DNA from 2 places in the Rheinheimera sp. B2H12 genome. Region 1 is predicted to be linked to the other one. Evidence: predicted binding sites of a transcription regulator. Region 1 holds the regulator's gene; the other holds the start of a gene.
What was found. The regulator LexA, encoded in region 1, represses DNA repair genes until DNA is damaged. The targets are predictions, from matches to a motif close to TACTGTNNATATNNACAGTA.

Region 1 (8,168 bases):
TTGCCAACTTCAAATTGGGTCGGATCAGCAAAACCAGTGGCGCTTACAGTGGCGACGCCAGCCAGACCTACTTCAGCGCAACTGGAATGATGGATCAGTACCAAATCACCTATTTGCACCTGATCCCGCAGAAAATTGCGGGCCTGATAATTGCGTACGCCGAACCATAACACCGGCTCGGTGGCTTGCATGATGTCTTGCATGCTGCATTCAGCGGGTTCAGTTTTAAATACCCAATACATGACTGCGCCTTGTGAACTCTAGTGTGACCTCTGCTGCAGAGCCTAGCAGAATCAGGTGCAACAGGGCTAGCAGCAGTCAACGGATTTCTATGGTGTTTTAACCTGATTTTGCTAATTTTGTTGCTTTTATCGGGAATATCAGCAGCCGCTGGCCGGCTTTTTGCAGTTTTGCGCTTGCTGTTGCACAATGTGTACAGACGACAGATTTTACAGGAGCTGCTATGAGCCAGGTACTCACAGATTTATTATCGTTGTTAAAGCTTGAGACCATCGAAGATGGTTTGTATCGGGGCCAGAGTCAGGATCTGGGCTTTAAAGCCGTATTTGGTGGTCAGGTGATGGGGCAGGCGTTGTCTGCCGCCAAAGAAACCATTCCGGAAGATCGCAAGGTGCACTCATTCCACTCTTATTTTTTACGGCCGGGCGACGCCGCCAGGCCGATAGTGTATGAAGTGGAAAATATCCGTGATGGCAAAAGTTTCAGTACCCGTCGGGTCAGTGCCATTCAATATGGCAAACCTATTTTTTATCTGACAGCGTCTTTTCAGGCCGATGAACCAGGCTTCAGTCATCAGGATCTGATGCCGCAGGTGCCGCCACCAGAAGCCTTAGTGTCTGATTTGGAATTTTATCGGGAGCATGCTGAGCTGATCCCGGATGCGTTACGCAGTAAATTTATCTGTGAAAAACCGATTGAAATGCGGCCGGTGGATTTCCATAACCCATTCAAACCGGCCATCAGCGCCGCGAAGCGTTATGTTTGGTTTAAAGCTAATGGGGCCATGCCGGATGATTTACGGGTGCACAAATACCTGCTGGCATACGCCTCAGATTTCAATTTCCTGCCAACGGCACTACAGCCGCATGGTAAATCCTTTATGGCGCCGAATATGCAGGTTGCGACTATTGATCATGCCATGTGGTTCCACCAGGATTTTCGGTTTGATGACTGGCTGCTGTATGCGGTAGATAGTCCGAGTGCATCTGGTGCCAGAGGGCTGGTGCGTGGACAGTTTTTTAATCGGGATGGAGTGCTGGTTGCATCTACAATGCAAGAAGGGGTGATCCGCAGTTACGAAACCGCCAGAACCCCGGGTTAACTGGCGTTGGCGCGAGCGGGCCTTTGTCGGATTGCATCCGGCAACGGCCCACACTACTCAACTCAAGCTGCTGTGATGATGGGTAATCTGGCCAATACTTTGCAGCACATCTGGCTGTAATAACGCATTGACGGTATCCAGCAAAGCGACAAAATTCAGCCCGCACTCCAGGCGATACTGTTCATCCAATACCAGATAACCGGCATCTTTTAATGCATTGACCAAGGTGGCAAACAGCTGCTTGTCATAGTACTCAGGCGAAGTTAAGCCATGCAGCGTCAGCAACCGTTGTGCCAGTTGATGGCTGTGTTGCTCCAGCTCGGCGCGGGGTAACGGCTCTTGTAATTGCAATAAATTCAACACGATGGCATAGCGTTGCAAAATAGCATCACTGTTGTGTGCCAGTAACTGTAATCGCAGATAGCCTGGTGCCTGTGGTGCCAGACAGCGATAGTGCTGGCCGTCAAAACTCAGCAACTGCTGACTGGTCAAAAACTGCAGGGTGTTGTTGACATAACGACCGAGATCATCGGGTCGCAGGAATAATTCCTGCTGTAACAATGGTTGTAACAGCTGACAAATATTCAGCAGTTGCACCTGACTGAGCTGACGATGTTGCAATAAAGCAGTACAGACCAGTGCCGGCAGCACAAATAAATGGCAGACATTGTTACGGTAATAACTCATGGTGACAGCTTCGTCATTGCTGAGTTGAATTAATTCACCAAACTCATCCTGTTGCAGCTTGATTTTATGCAGATCCAGCGCGTGTTGCACCAGCTCAGCACCTTTGCCTTCCGGCAATGTCACTGCACTGTGGTAAGGCGCCTGGCGCTGTAGTGCCAGATAAAAATCCAGTTGTTCGGTCAGGGCTGCCCGGCTCAATACATGCTGCTCAGTGGCTAGTAAACTGGTCGCAATCAGGTTGATGCTGTTTAGAGCCGCACTCTGGTTGACTCTGGTCATCACTTCATCCGCTAATTTGGCTACCAAAGGATTTAGCCATTGCGGTTTTTGCGGTTCAACCGGATTGATCGATTCCCGCCAATCCGGCACTTGTTGCTGGATAAAGGCGTTCAGCGAAATAGGTTCACCAAAGTTGACATAGCCATAGCCGTAATCTCTTAACTGACGAGCCGCCTGCAGAATACCCAGCGCAGACTCTTTAGTTTTGGCTGAACCTTTCAGTTCGCGCAGATAAGTGCTGACTTCCATCACGTGCTCATAGCCGAGGTACACTGGCACCAGCGTAACGGGCCGGTCAATACCGCGTAATAACGCCTGCACAGTCATCGCCAGCATACCGGTTTTGGGTTGCAGCAAACGACCGGTGCGGCTGCGACCGCCTTCGCTGTAATATTTCACCGCATAACCTTTGCGGAACAATTGCGATAAATACTCACGGAACACGGCCGAATAAAGTTTATTACCGCTGAAACTGCGGCGAATAAAAAATGCGCCACCGCGGCGGAAAAATTTGCCGATAGGCCAGAAATTCAGATTAATCCCGGCAGCGATATGGGGAGCGGCCAGACCTTGCTGGTAAATCACATAACTAAGCAGTAGATAGTCCATATGACTGCGATGGCAGGGCAAATACACTACTTCATGGCCCCGTTGCGCCAGATCGCGGATGACTTCTGAGCGCTGGATGTTAATACCGGTAAAAAGTCTGGCCCAGAGCCAGCTTAATAATCTGTCGCCAACCCTTAAGGTGGACTCACGATAGTCGGCAGCGATTTCTTCCAACAGCAACAAGGCCTGTGCTCTGGCCTCGGCCAGACTGATATTTTTGCTCTGTGCTTCATCGGCGATGGCTTTTTTCAACGCTTCAGAGCCGAGGAGCGCATTAAATAGGGCGGAGCGGTCTGGTTGGCGTGGACCGGTGGCGGCCAGTTGTTGGCGATAAAAATGAAAACGTGCCACCCGTAATAATTTATGTGCGGTTTGTTCGTCAGCACCATATTGATCGGTCATCTGGCGCAAAGAGACAGCGCGGGAGAATTGCACCAGTGTATGGCGGCCGGAAATCAACACCACAAATAATTTGCGTAACCAGCCAGGCGTTGCTGTTTCCGCAAACACCGCTTTGACACTGGCTTCTTTGCCGGGCGCACGGCCCCAACAAACAGACACAGGTACCAATTGTGCTTGTTGTTGTGGCTGTGCCAGATGCGCCTGTAATAATTTTTGACCTTGTTGCAACGCCAGTGTCGCTTTCGTTTCGCCCCACAACGCCGCTGGTTGTTCCAGAAACAGTGTTCTGGGCAGGCTGACATCACCTAATGGTACCTGATCTGTTGGATCTGGCAGGTTGAGCTCACGACAGACCCGGCGTAAAGTGGCTAAATCTGAGGCTGAAGCCAGCCGCGTGATATAAAACAAGGGTTGTGCTGTCTGTAATTCCAGACTTTCGGCCGGTTGTAACGGCACCACTTTATACTTAACCAGCGGCCACAAGGGCCATTGCAGTAGGCTGGCAAACCACTTTAATCGCTTAAACATACTTTACCTGCAGGCAAAAACAGCCGGATAGCATAACATGGATCAAAAATCCCGCCAATTTTGCCCTCTTTCCAGCTGTTTTCACCTCTTTGTGCCATTTTCCGTGAATTTCCGCCTGATCGGACTTGGCACTGCCAATTTCACTGTATATACTCCCAGTATTCACTGTATAGGCATTCAGCACCATGCGTCCATTAACACCAAGACAAGCCGAAATATTACAACTACTTAAAGATTATCAGGCCCATTCTGGGATGCCGCCGACGCGGGCAGAAATTGCGACTCAGCTTGGCTTTAAATCAGCCAATGCCGCTGAGGAACACTTAAAAGCGCTGGCAAAAAAAGGTTTTATTGAGATGATGCCAGGCACCTCGCGTGGCATTCGGCTGATTGAAGAAGATCCAGTCGCCAATGAACCTGAGTTTGCTGGTTTGCCACTGGTGGGGCGGGTTGCGGCTGGTCAGCCAATCCTTGCCACTGAGCATATCGAGCAGTATTACCAGCTTGATGCCAGTTTATTTCATCCCACCGCCGATTTTTTACTGAAAGTGTCCGGCATGAGTATGAAAGACATCGGCATTATGGATGGCGATTTGCTGGCTGTACACAAGACCACCGAAGCCCGACAAGGTGAAGTTGTGGTAGCTCGGGTGGAAGATGAAGTCACAGTGAAACGTTTCAGACGTGATGGCCAATTTGTCTATCTGCACCCGGAAAATAGCGACTTTAATGTGATAAAAGTCGATTTAACCCAGCAGTTTTTTGCAATTGAAGGTTTGGCCGTTGGGGTGATCCGTAATCAAACCTGGTAAAAACCCAGTAAAAACTTAAATAAACTCAATACTTTTTTGCATCAGCACTGGTCTGACCTTTTGGTTAAACCGGTGCTTTTTGTTATCTGGGGTTTACAGTTTGGCTTTTGTGGTCAATTCTTAAGCAACATCTGGAAAAGTACAGAGAACAAAAATGTTCCTGCATGGATGTTATTTATAAAAATATAATAAAAACAATAAATTGCAGAATAAGATGCGCAGCATGGGTGGTAGTGTCTGGTTCTGGCAATTTGTAATTTGCAAAATGACAGAGGAGACGTTACGTGGCGAAAGCGCATCGTTATCGCTGCTCGCTGCTATCCTTGCTGTTTGTCGAAATGGCTTCTGCCGCAGAGATGCCCCTGAATATGACTCAGGGGGTGACCGATATCAGTCAGCAGGTGTACGACCTGCATATGACGATATTTTATATCTGTTGCGCTATTGGCCTGGTGGTGTTTGGCATCATGTTTTGGTCCATTCTCCATCATCGCAAGGCAAAAGGGGTACAGCCGGCACAATTCCATGAAAGTACCAAAGTAGAAATACTCTGGACCGCCATTCCTGTGGTGATCCTGATTGTCATGGCGATCCCCGCCACTAAAACGCTGATTGCGATGGAAGACACCACAGATGCCGATGTCACTGTGCTGATCACGGGTTCGCAATGGAAATGGCATTACAAATACCTCGATTATCCGGTGGAATATTATTCTCTGCTGGCCACACCACGGAAGCAAATCGACAACAAAATAGCCAAAGGTGAGAACTATTTGCTGGAAGTGGACCGGCCGCTGGTGATCCCTACCGGTAAAAAAGTTCGTTTCCTGACCACTTCAGATGATGTGATCCACTCCTGGTGGGTACCTGCTTTTGCGGTAAAAAAAGACGCCAACCCTGGCTTTATCAATGAATCCTGGGCCATGGTGAATACCCCAGGCGTGTACCGCGGTCAGTGTGCTGAACTCTGTGGCAAGGATCATGGTTTTATGCCCGTGGTGGTGATTGCCAAAGAGCCCGCTGAGTTTGAGCAGTGGATCCGTACTGCCGCCGAAACCCAGGCCAAAGCCAAAGCCGCTGAGCAGGAGCTGCTGTCGATGAATATGTCGATGGCTGATGCCATGGCGCTTGGTGAAAAAACCTATCTGGGTTATTGCGCGGCATGCCATCAGGCGGGTGGTCAGGGTTTACCCGGTGCATTTCCGGCCTTAAAGGGCAGCAAAATGGCGACCACTTCGTCTGAGCTGGCAGCACACATTGATATTGTGTTGCACGGTAAAGCGGGCACTGCTATGCAAGCCTTTGGTAAGCAACTGACTTTACAGGAAATTGCGGCGGTGATTACCTACGAGCGCAACGCCTGGGATAACAACACCGGTGATCTGGTGCAGGCTGCTGCGATTCATACAGCAAAATCCGGCGGCAAGGAGTAACCCATGAGCACAATCACAACTGATCCGCATCAGCCAACAGATGCACACTCGCATGATGATCATCATCATGCACCACCAGCAGGCCTGAAACGATGGTTGTATACCACCAATCATAAGGATATCGGCACTTTATACCTGCTGTTTGCGCTGACGATGTTTTTTATCGGTGGCGCAATGGCGATGGTGATCCGTGCTGAATTATTTCAGCCCGGATTGCAACTGGTACAAGCCGACTTCTTTAATCAGATGACCACTGTGCATGGCTTGATCATGGTGTTTGGTGCTGTAATGCCGGCCTTTACCGGACTGGCCAATTGGTTGATCCCAATGATGATCGGCGCGCCCGATATGGCGTTACCGCGAATGAACAACTGGAGTTTCTGGATCCTGCCCTTTGCTTTTACCATTTTACTGTTATCGCTGTTTATGGAAGGTGGCGGGCCGAATTTTGGCTGGACTTTTTATGCGCCATTATCGACCAAATACAGCGGCGACAGCACGGCGTTGTTTGTGTTTTCAGTGCACATCATGGGCATATCCTCCATCATGGGTGCCATTAATGTCATCGTCACCATTTTTAACCTGCGTGCCCCCGGCATGACCTGGATGAAAATGCCGTTATTTGTCTGGACCTGGCTGATTACGGCCTTTTTGCTGATTGCAGTGATGCCAGTGCTGGCGGGCGCAGTGACCATGGTGCTGACCGATAAATACTTTGGCACCAGTTTTTTTGATGCCGCCGGTGGGGGCGACCCTGTGTTATTCCAGCATATTTTCTGGTTTTTTGGTCACCCCGAAGTGTACATCATGATCCTGCCGGCTTTTGGTATTGTTTCCAGCATAGTGCCAACTTTTGCCCGTAAACCCTTGTTTGGTTATGCCTCCATGGTGTACGCCACGTCCAGTATCGCTTTGTTGTCGTTTCTGGTGTGGGCACATCATATGTTCACCACCGGGATGCCGGTGTTTGCCGAGTTGTTTTTTATGTACTGCACTATGCTGATTGCAGTACCAACCGGTGTGAAAGTGTTTAACTGGGTGGCGACCATGTGGCGCGGCGCGATGACCTTTGAAGTGCCGATGATGTTTGCGCTGGCTTTTATTGTGTTATTCACTATTGGTGGTTTTTCTGGTCTGATGCTGGCCATTACACCGGCTGATTTCCAGTACCACGATACCTATTTTGTGGTGGCGCATTTTCATTATGTGCTGGTCACAGGCGCGGTATTTTCGATTATTGCGGCAGCTTATTACTGGTTACCAAAGTGGACCGGTCATATGTATGACGAAACATTGGGTCAATGGCATTTCTGGTGCTCGCTGATTTCGGTCAATGTGCTGTTTTTCCCGATGCATTTTGTCGGGTTGGCTGGTATGCCGCGGCGGATCCCGGATTATGCCCTGCAATTTGCCGATTTTAACGCGCTGATCAGTATTGGTGGTTTTGCTTTTGGGCTGTCGCAGCTGTTGTTTGTCTGGTTGTTGGTGAAATGTATTCGCGGTGGCGACAAAGCGACAGCTCAAGTGTGGGAAGGTGCTGAGGGGCTGGAATGGCAGTTATCATCACCACCGCCTTATCACAGCTTTACCACACCGCCAGAGATTAAATAACCGGAGGTGGCGATGTCAGCGCAACGGACTTTGAATCACAGACCATTGATCAAAAAACTGCTGTTGATCACTGCTTTGATGTTTGGTTTTGGTTTTGCGCTGGTGCCGCTGTATGACGTGTTTTGTGATATTACCGGCATCAATGGCAAAACCAGCACCATGGCCGCGACCGCTGATAAAGCGGTGCCGGATATCAAACGGCAAGTGACTATAGAGTTTCTGGCCAGACCGAATGCCGATATGCCGTGGCTGTTTCAACCCCAGACCCGCAAACTGAAAGTTCATCCGGGCGAAATTCAGCTGGTGTATTACGAAGCGGAAAACCCCACGACGGGGACCATGACCGGGCAGGCAGTACCTTCAGTGTCACCGGGGCAGGCGGCGTTATATTTTAACAAGATGGAATGTTTTTGTTTTAACCAACAAGTCCTGACCTCAGGTCAGAAGTTATTGATGCCATTACAA
Region 2 (8,168 bases), 260 kb from region 1:
TGCTTTTATTAACCAAGTTTCAGTTCCGGAAAAAAAGAATGTCTGCAAATAAGGCAAAGCAGCCATTCGCGTTTTCGAGATCCTTCGTTTGATGTAACCACAACTCGCCCGACGTTACCTTTACCCCAAGCAGCAAGTCGGCTGGGGCGAACGGAACATTTACCGCCGGTCGGTTTGCAGGAATGAACCAACAGCGGTTGTCGGAGCAAAGATACTGGCCGGGTGCTGTTCAGCTGTCCCACCAGCTGTTGCTGGCAGTTCAGCCTTCATGAGCGCCAATCCCCCGCGCTTTGCTGGGCATCAACAGGGGCTTAAGCGTTTTTTTAGCGGGCGACTGGCCTGTCACCGCGCTTTGCTCGTATACCTGCAGCATGGCCTTGCGACAAACATCTGAATATGACTACCGCCAAAAGCAGTAAAGTTCCCACCAGCCGGCTGGCACGATTTGGCAGCCTGGCCAGTTTAGCTGGCAAAGTAGCCGGCGGCATGTTAGCCGAAGGCGCCCGACAGCTGGCGCAAGGCCAAAAACCGACACTACAGCAAGTCTTGCTGACGCCAGCCAATGCAAAACGCGTTACGCAGCAGCTGGCGCATATGCGTGGTGCGGCGATGAAACTTGGCCAATTGTTATCGATGGATGCCGGCGACCTGTTGCCACCGGCGCTCAGTGGCATATTGGCGCAGCTCAGAGCGCATGGCAGCCCGATGCTACCGGCCCAACTGGCTGCTGTGCTGAAGCAAGAATGGGGCGCCGACTGGCAGCGTCAATTCAGTCACTTTAGTTTTGCGCCGCTTGCGGCCGCTTCGATTGGCCAGGTGCATGCAGCAAACCATGACAATGGCCGGCCGCTGGCCGTCAAAATCCAGTATCCGGGCATCAGCACCAGTATCGACAGCGATGTGGATAATGTGGCGACCTTGTTACGCATTAGCGGGTTGCTGCCGCAAGGACTGGCTATCGAGCCATTGCTGGCCGAAGCGAAACAACAGTTGCATCAAGAAGCGGATTACCTGCAGGAAGCCTGCTACCTACAGCGCTATCAGCAGCTGCTCGCCGCAGATCAACGCTTTTTACTCCCAGCGTTATACCCTGAGCTATCCAGCCGTCATATTCTGACCATGGGCTTTGTCGACGGCGTCGCACTGGATGAGTTAAGCCGGCAACCACAGGCGCTGCGGGATACCGTGATGAGCTGGTTGTTTGAGCTGTTATTTCTGGAGATCTTTCGTTTCCGGTTGGTCCAAACCGACCCGAACTTTGCCAACTACCGCTATAACCTGGCCGCCAATCAGCTGGTCCTGCTGGATTTTGGTGCCTGCCGCGATTATAGCCAAACCGTCAGTGACGGTTATCGGCAGCTGTTCCGTGGTCTATTGCAACAAGACCAAAGCATCCAACTGCAGGCGCTGCAACACATTGGTTATTTCAGTACCGACATAGTGCCAGCCCAGCAACAAGCCGTGCTGGATTTGATCAGCCTGGCGGCGGAGCCCCTGCAACAAACTGTGTATGATTTTGCCGCTTCAGATTTAGCACCGCGCATGCGTGACGCCGGATTGCAGCTATCGACCCGCTTGCGCTATTGGCATACGCCACCGGTCGATGCGTTGTTTTTACATCGTAAAATGGCAGGATTATTTTTACTGGCCAAACAGCTGCAGGCCAAAGTAGCGGTGCGGGCCTTGCTGGAGCCATTTTTATAAGCTTACCGGCAAGACCTGTCAGACTGGCTGGTAACGCTGTCAAAACTAGAGTTTGTAACTTGGACAAATATGAACTGATCTTTGAGAATGAATTTCGGATCAACCAAAGGTCCGCAACTAAGGCAAAGCCAGCATTTATTTTTTCCGAGAGCCTAAGTTTTGGGCCACTACTTTTCGCTTAAAACGCTGATCGTGCCGCAGCAAAAGCGGACGGCAGAAACCAGAATGAGTTATAGGTGTCTGCGGGGTTAGAAGCCAGAGCATGATGCTCTGGCCTCTTCGTTTTCTACAGTACGAACCTGTGTGGCTGGGTTTTCTTTACTAACCCCTGAGCGTTACAAACTCTTCGGCCGAAGTCGGGTGAATAGCAACGCAGTTGTCAAAATCGGCTTTGGTGGCGCCCATTTTAATGGCGACGGCAAAGCCTTGCAGCATTTCGTCGGCGCCAAGGCCGATGACGTGCAGGCCCACCACTTTTTCGTCAGGGCCGGCGCAGATTAGTTTCATCCGGGTCGGTTGGCGGTGTGAGGTTAACGCGCTGTACATGGCGGTAAACTCACTGTTGTAGACCTTCAGGTCGTCGCCATAACGTTGCCGGGCTTCAGGTTCGGTCAAGCCTATGGTGCCGATGGCCGGATGGGAAAAGACCACGGTTGGCACCAGTTCATAATCCAGATGTAACTCAGTTTTGCCATTAAACAGCCGCTCCGCCAGCCGGCGCCCTGCGGCTACTGCGACCGGGGTTAATGCCAAGCGGCCGGTATTGTCGCCAATGGCATAAATACCTGTGACATTGCTGTTCTGGTATTTATCGGTGCGGATAAAACCCTGCTCATCAGTCACCACACCAGCAGCGGCCAGATTTAACTGATCAGTTGCTGGCGCGCGGCCAATGGCCCAAATCAGACAATCCACCGTCAGGCAGGCACCATTTTGTAAGCTTAATTTTAAAGCGCCGCTGGCCGTTTTCTCGACAGCCTGCACCTCGCTGTGTGGATGCAGCGTCAGGCCATCGCGGGCCATTTGTTGCACCAGCGTATCCGACAGTACCGGATCAAAACTGCGCAGTGGTTTATCATGCCGCACCAGCAGATGCGTCTCTGTACCCAGTGCATTCAGTACACCGGCAATTTCCACTGCGATATAACCAGCACCGACCACAGCCACTGATTCCGGTTGCTCGGTCAGGGCAAAAAAGCCATCGCTATCGATACCAAGTTCAGCCCCCGGGAGCTGCGGCCACTGTGGCTTGCCGCCGGTGGCGATACAAATATGATCGGCACTATAGTGCTTGCCGTTGACTTCGACAGTGCGGGCATCGACAAAACGGGCAAAACCCTGAATCACAGTGACATTGTTTTTTGCCAGCACCCGATCGTACGAGGCATGGATCCGGCCTATATATGCTTGCCGACTTTTGATCAGGGTTGACCAGTCCAAAGCCTGGGCTGTGACGTTAAAACCATAATCCGGTGCCAGTTGCAGTGTTTCGGCCACCTGACCGGCAAACCACATGGCTTTTTTAGGGACGCAACCGACATTGACGCAAGTGCCGCCCAGCGCTTTAGCTTCGATAATGGCGCATTTTTTGCCGTGGCTGGCGGCGCGGTTGGCGCTGGCGATGCCGCCGCTGCCACCGCCAATGGCGATATAGTCAAAATGTTCGGTCATCATAGCGTTTCCTGTGGTGAAGTCAGTGCAGTTAGCAATAAGGCTGAGGTCAGTTATATGGGGTTCGGCAGGCAATTACAAGGGCAGGCCAGGGCAAGCGGCAGCCGACAGTGGGCTGATTTGGTAGGCGATGCGGTGAAACCGCTGTATAGTAACACAGTGCTTTATTCTCGATAGCTTCAGGAAAATCTCAGCGATGATCAATTCGTTACTACCGTTTTATCCAGACTGGCGCGGAACACAGCATACCGCAGGGAGAGGCTGATGACGCAGTGGGGGCTATGGGCAGGTTATGGCCTGGCGGGGTTAGCATTGTTGTGGGTGCTCGCTTTGTGGCGCAGGCTCGCCGGGCATGACAGCCAACAGACAGAATTACAGCTGCTGGCCGCCCGTTTACAGGCGCAATTAGAAGCGGCGCAGTCGCAGTTGCAAGAACAAAAGCAGCAGTATTATCAGTTGCAGGATGAGCAGCGCCAGCAGCAGCAACATTATCAGCATCTGAAAGAAAAATATGATCGGCTGACCGTGCTGTTGCAAGAAAGGCAACAGCAGTATCAGGCGCAACTGACGCTGTTGCAGGACAATAAATTGCAACTCAAACAAGAGTTTGAGTTGCTGGCCAATGATATTCTGCAACGGAAGGGCGCCGAGTTTAACCGCCAGAGCCAACAGAGTTTACAGCAATTATTGCAGCCGCTGCAGGCGGATATGAAAGGTTTTCGGGACAAAGTTGAAGCTATTCACACCGAGGAGCTGAAACAGCGCTCAGAGCTGAAAACTGAGCTGGTGAATCTGCAAAAACTCAATTTTGCCATTACCGATCAAGCCGCCCGGCTGACCAATGCCTTACAGGGACAAAAGAAAACCCAGGGCAATTGGGGTGAATTGATGCTGGAAAATGTGCTGGAAAACTCAGGTCTGCGCGCCGGGGTGGATTATCAGCGTGAAGTCAGCTTTCAAACGGATGAAGGCCGGCGCCGGCCGGACGTGATTGTTTATCTGCCACAACAAAAACATCTGGTGATCGATGCCAAAACCTCGTTGGCCGCTTATACCCGATTGATGAATGCTGAGCTGGACACCGAGCGTGAGCTGGCGTTGGCTGAGCATTGTCAGGCGGTGCGGGATCGGATCAACGAATTGGCCGATCGCAATTATTACCAACTGGCCGGGCTCAACTCGCCAGAAGTGGTGTTTATGTTTGTGCCTATTGAATCGGCTTATGTCGAAGCGCTGAAACATGATCCACAACTGTATCAGAAAGCGCTGGAGCGCAATGTACTGGTGGCAACCCCGACGACTTTGCTGACCAGTCTGAATATAGTGCGGCAACTGTGGCGCTTTGAAGACCAGAATAAACACAGTGCCGAGCTAGCGAATCGGGCAGAAAAATTTTATGCCAAGCTGACCGCTTTTCTCGACAGTATGCAGGGGGTTGGTAAACAGCTGGAAAAAGCCCGCGAAAGTTACGACAAAGCTTTTGCGCAACTGTATAGCGGTAAAGGTAATTTAATTAAACAGGCCTCTGAATTTAAAGAATTAGGCGTGGCGGTTAAAACGGAATTGGCCGCCGAGTTGGTGGAAAAAGCCAGGCTTGAGCTGCCGGAAGGTGGCAGCTTGTGAGCTGGCGCTGCTGGCTTCACTGGTGTTGCAGCCTGCTGTTCATGAGCGGTCAGGTGGCAGCGACCGGCGTTTTGCCTGTGGCAGCACAGCCTTGTGTGCTGGTGGCGCATCTGAACGAGAGTGCAGACAATGTGGCCGGGCAACAAACCCAGCTGCCGCGTTGGTTCGATCTGCATCGGCGGTTATTGTTGTTGCTCACCGATACCGCTGGCTGTCAGTTGCGGGTGGTGGGTAGCCCCTGGCCACGATCGCTGGCGTTATTAAAACAAGGTCAGATAGATTTGATGCTGACCATGTCCTATACCGAACAGCGCAACCAGTTTGCCGATTTTATTGGTGCCCATTATCTGGAAGAGTCAGTGCTGGTGCTGAGAAAAGATCTCATTACCAAGGTCAAACAACTGGCCGATATCCGCTTTTTGCCCGGCCAGATTGGGGTGCTGAGGGATGCCTACTATGGTGAGCATTTTGCAAAATTAGCGCAGGATAAGCAGGTCCAGCCTTTTTTACTTTATGCCAACTCTTTGACACAAAAGCTCAATATGCTGAAAAAGCAGCGGGTGCTCGGCATGATCGAAGATAAAACCCAGTTTCTGGAGTGGAGTCGCAGCGAGCCTGCGCTGGCGGCCGATTATCAGATTGCGCTGATTTTACATCAGGCACCTGTCTATATTGTGGCCAGTCGCCGCAGTGTGCCAGCGCCAGTGCGGCAGAAATTACACCAGGCCTGGCAGCAGGTCTACGGCGGGCAACAGCATTTGGCAATTCTGGCTGAATTTGGCTGGTCTTTGCCATGAGTATGTTGCTGGCTAACCAAATACTTTGCTGTCAGAGCTGAGTCAGACCGAATCGGAGAATGGCGATGGCACATGCTTCTTTATCGTTGGGACACACTGTACAGCCGCAGGCGCTGAGTGAACTGCGCCCTGTCGCCTGGGTCGGTGGTGCTATGGATCAGCACACCCGCTTATTGCAGCGCCACCGGGCTTTGGATCAGCATTATTTCCAATGGTTTCAGCAACGGGAGCTGGCGGCATGGCTGCAAGCTCAAGCCGGACCCGCCTTATTGATTGGTCACAGTTATGGTGCTTGTACCGCAGCCGCCGTGGTCGCCAGTGGTATTACAGTCGCAGAACTGGTGACTATAGATCCGGTCAGCTGGCGTAAGCCATCCGGGCCAGCAGTACGGCGTTATGCCGGCCACTGGCGCAATTATCTGGCGGGCGATCAACGACTGAATTGGGCCAATCTGGTGGCCAGAGTGGGGGGGCAGTGGCAACAATGGCCAGCTCAATACGCGCATCAGCACCAGATATTGGCGGCCGATCATGCCACTGTGGTGGCGGCAGTGTTGCAATTATGGCGTCAGGGCAATTAAGTCTGCCTGCCAAAGTATATTTTTTAGATTGTTTGTTGATAATTTTTATATATTTTGTGTTTTTTGGTTGTTTTTTCGCGCCTTGGCGGCAAGCTGATCAGGCTGAATTGGCAGCACCCATATGCAGGTTTATTCTGCGTTGAAAAGGACACAAAAGTTATGAAATTACAATTAGAAAAAAAAGAACTGGTGCAATTATCTGATGATCCACAAGTATTGCCTTTAGCAATGACTGATGAAGTGGCTGGTGGCAAACATAAAATTCCATCTCAAATGTTGTCTGCCTTTTGCCAGGAAACACATGATACACCATGTGACGACCGTTAAATCCGGCTCGTTCTGTTAAAAGGTGATGTCAGCTGCTGATGCATTGGTTGTGCTTGGCAGCTGCCGCGATTTAGTCGCATTTCATTCTTATTTTCAACCTGAGCTTTGACAGTGTCTATGTCCCAGCCCTATTCAGACCAAGCGCTATCATCAAAGGCTGTTGTTATTGAGGCTATTTCAACGCAGTTACAGCGGATTTATCAGCAATGCCAGTCACAATTTAGCCGTATCAGCGATCCCTCTTTATTCACAGGACAGGCTGGTCTGGTGCTGTTTTGCTGGTACTGGCAAAAATGTCAGCCGCATCACCCTCAGTTGGCTGCGGATAGTCCTTGGCCGGAGCTTGATGTCTCTGTCCTGGTGAATCAGTTATTGCAGCCTCGGCAGCCTGGTGACAGCATCTCTGCTGTACATTTGCCTGGTGTTGCTTGGTTGCTGGAGCTGTTATTACAACAATCAGACTATGAGGCTGAGTTTAACCACCACTATAGTCAGCAGCTACAGCAGTTGTTGTCGGGAGTCGACCACTGGTCTGGCGAAATTGAACTGACGTTGGGGTTGGCTGGTTTGGCAGTGTTTGTCCGACGTCGCGCTGCGGTCAACGCCGATGCAGTGCAAACCTATCAGCACATCTTACGACTATGCGCTGGTTTGGCGGTTTATCCGCAGCCTGGCCTGGCGTATTGGCCAACCGCTGTGGGCTCATTTTTTCGCAAAAACAGTACTGCGGTGACCGAAGTGAATTTAGGGTTAGCGCACGGCATGCCTGCTGTTTTGGCGAGTATCATCCCTGCAATCAAGATACCAGCGCTCAGCTATCAGGCCAGCGGGTTATTAAACGCGGGTTGTCAGTGGTTGTTACAACAGCAGTTGCAGCAGGCTGACAGTTGTTTTCCTTATCGGGCTGGTGCTGGTGCTGACAGCAGATTGGGTTGGTGTTATGGCGATTTGTCATTGGCGCTGCTATTGGCGCGGGCAGGTCAGGCACTACAAAGCGCTGATTTGCTGGCGCAAGCACATCGTATCGCACTGCACGCTGCCGCACGGCAGCAGCAATCAGCCAGAGTCACAGATGCAGCCCTTTGTCATGGCAGTGCCGGTTTGATGCTGCAGTTTCGGTTATTACAACAATTTTTTCCGGATCCGGCGTTGGCAGAAGCGGCTTGTTACTGGCGGCAATTGACGCTGCAATTACTGCCACTTGCCATCGAGCAACAGGATGCCGGGTTGCTCAATGGTACTGCCGGCATTGGGCTGGCCTTATTGGTCGAATTGGGTGCTGATACGGTCTGGACTGAGGCCCTATTGCTCAGTTAGCCTGGCAGCAAGGCCCAAGATGATTGTGGTCAGAAAAGGGCTGTGTTGTCTTGGGCGGCAACAGGCTGTGCCAGTTGCAGCATAATAGCCGTGAGTTGCTGCCATTGCTGCTCCAGTTGCATCCAGTCGGTTTGCTGATCTTCTGGCA

Region 2: the regulator LexA is predicted to act here: its motif matches at 3,518-3,537, upstream of AC53GJ_RS02065 (DNA recombination protein RmuC).

The regions. Positions count from the first base shown of each region.
Region 1 covers NZ_CM184363.1:194,979-203,146, forward strand. Annotated here, with positions in the region: gene AC53GJ_RS00925 (EVE domain-containing protein) at 1-242, opposite strand, end outside; gene tesB (acyl-CoA thioesterase II) at 464-1,342, shown strand; gene plsB (glycerol-3-phosphate 1-O-acyltransferase PlsB) at 1,400-3,847, opposite strand; gene lexA (transcriptional repressor LexA) at 4,033-4,659, shown strand; gene coxB (cytochrome c oxidase subunit II) at 4,944-6,092, shown strand; gene ctaD (cytochrome c oxidase subunit I) at 6,096-7,703, shown strand; gene AC53GJ_RS00955 (cytochrome c oxidase assembly protein) at 7,716-8,168, shown strand, end outside.
Region 2 covers NZ_CM184363.1:459,225-467,392, forward strand. Annotated here, with positions in the region: gene AC53GJ_RS02055 (ABC1 kinase family protein) at 397-1,704, shown strand; gene gorA (glutathione-disulfide reductase) at 2,026-3,375, opposite strand; gene AC53GJ_RS02065 (DNA recombination protein RmuC) at 3,640-4,998, shown strand; gene AC53GJ_RS02070 (substrate-binding periplasmic protein) at 5,040-5,795, shown strand; gene AC53GJ_RS02075 (hypothetical protein) at 5,861-6,376, shown strand; gene AC53GJ_RS02080 (hypothetical protein) at 6,536-6,703, shown strand; gene AC53GJ_RS02085 (lanthionine synthetase LanC family protein) at 6,821-8,020, shown strand; gene AC53GJ_RS02090 (hybrid sensor histidine kinase/response regulator) at 8,050-8,168, opposite strand, start outside.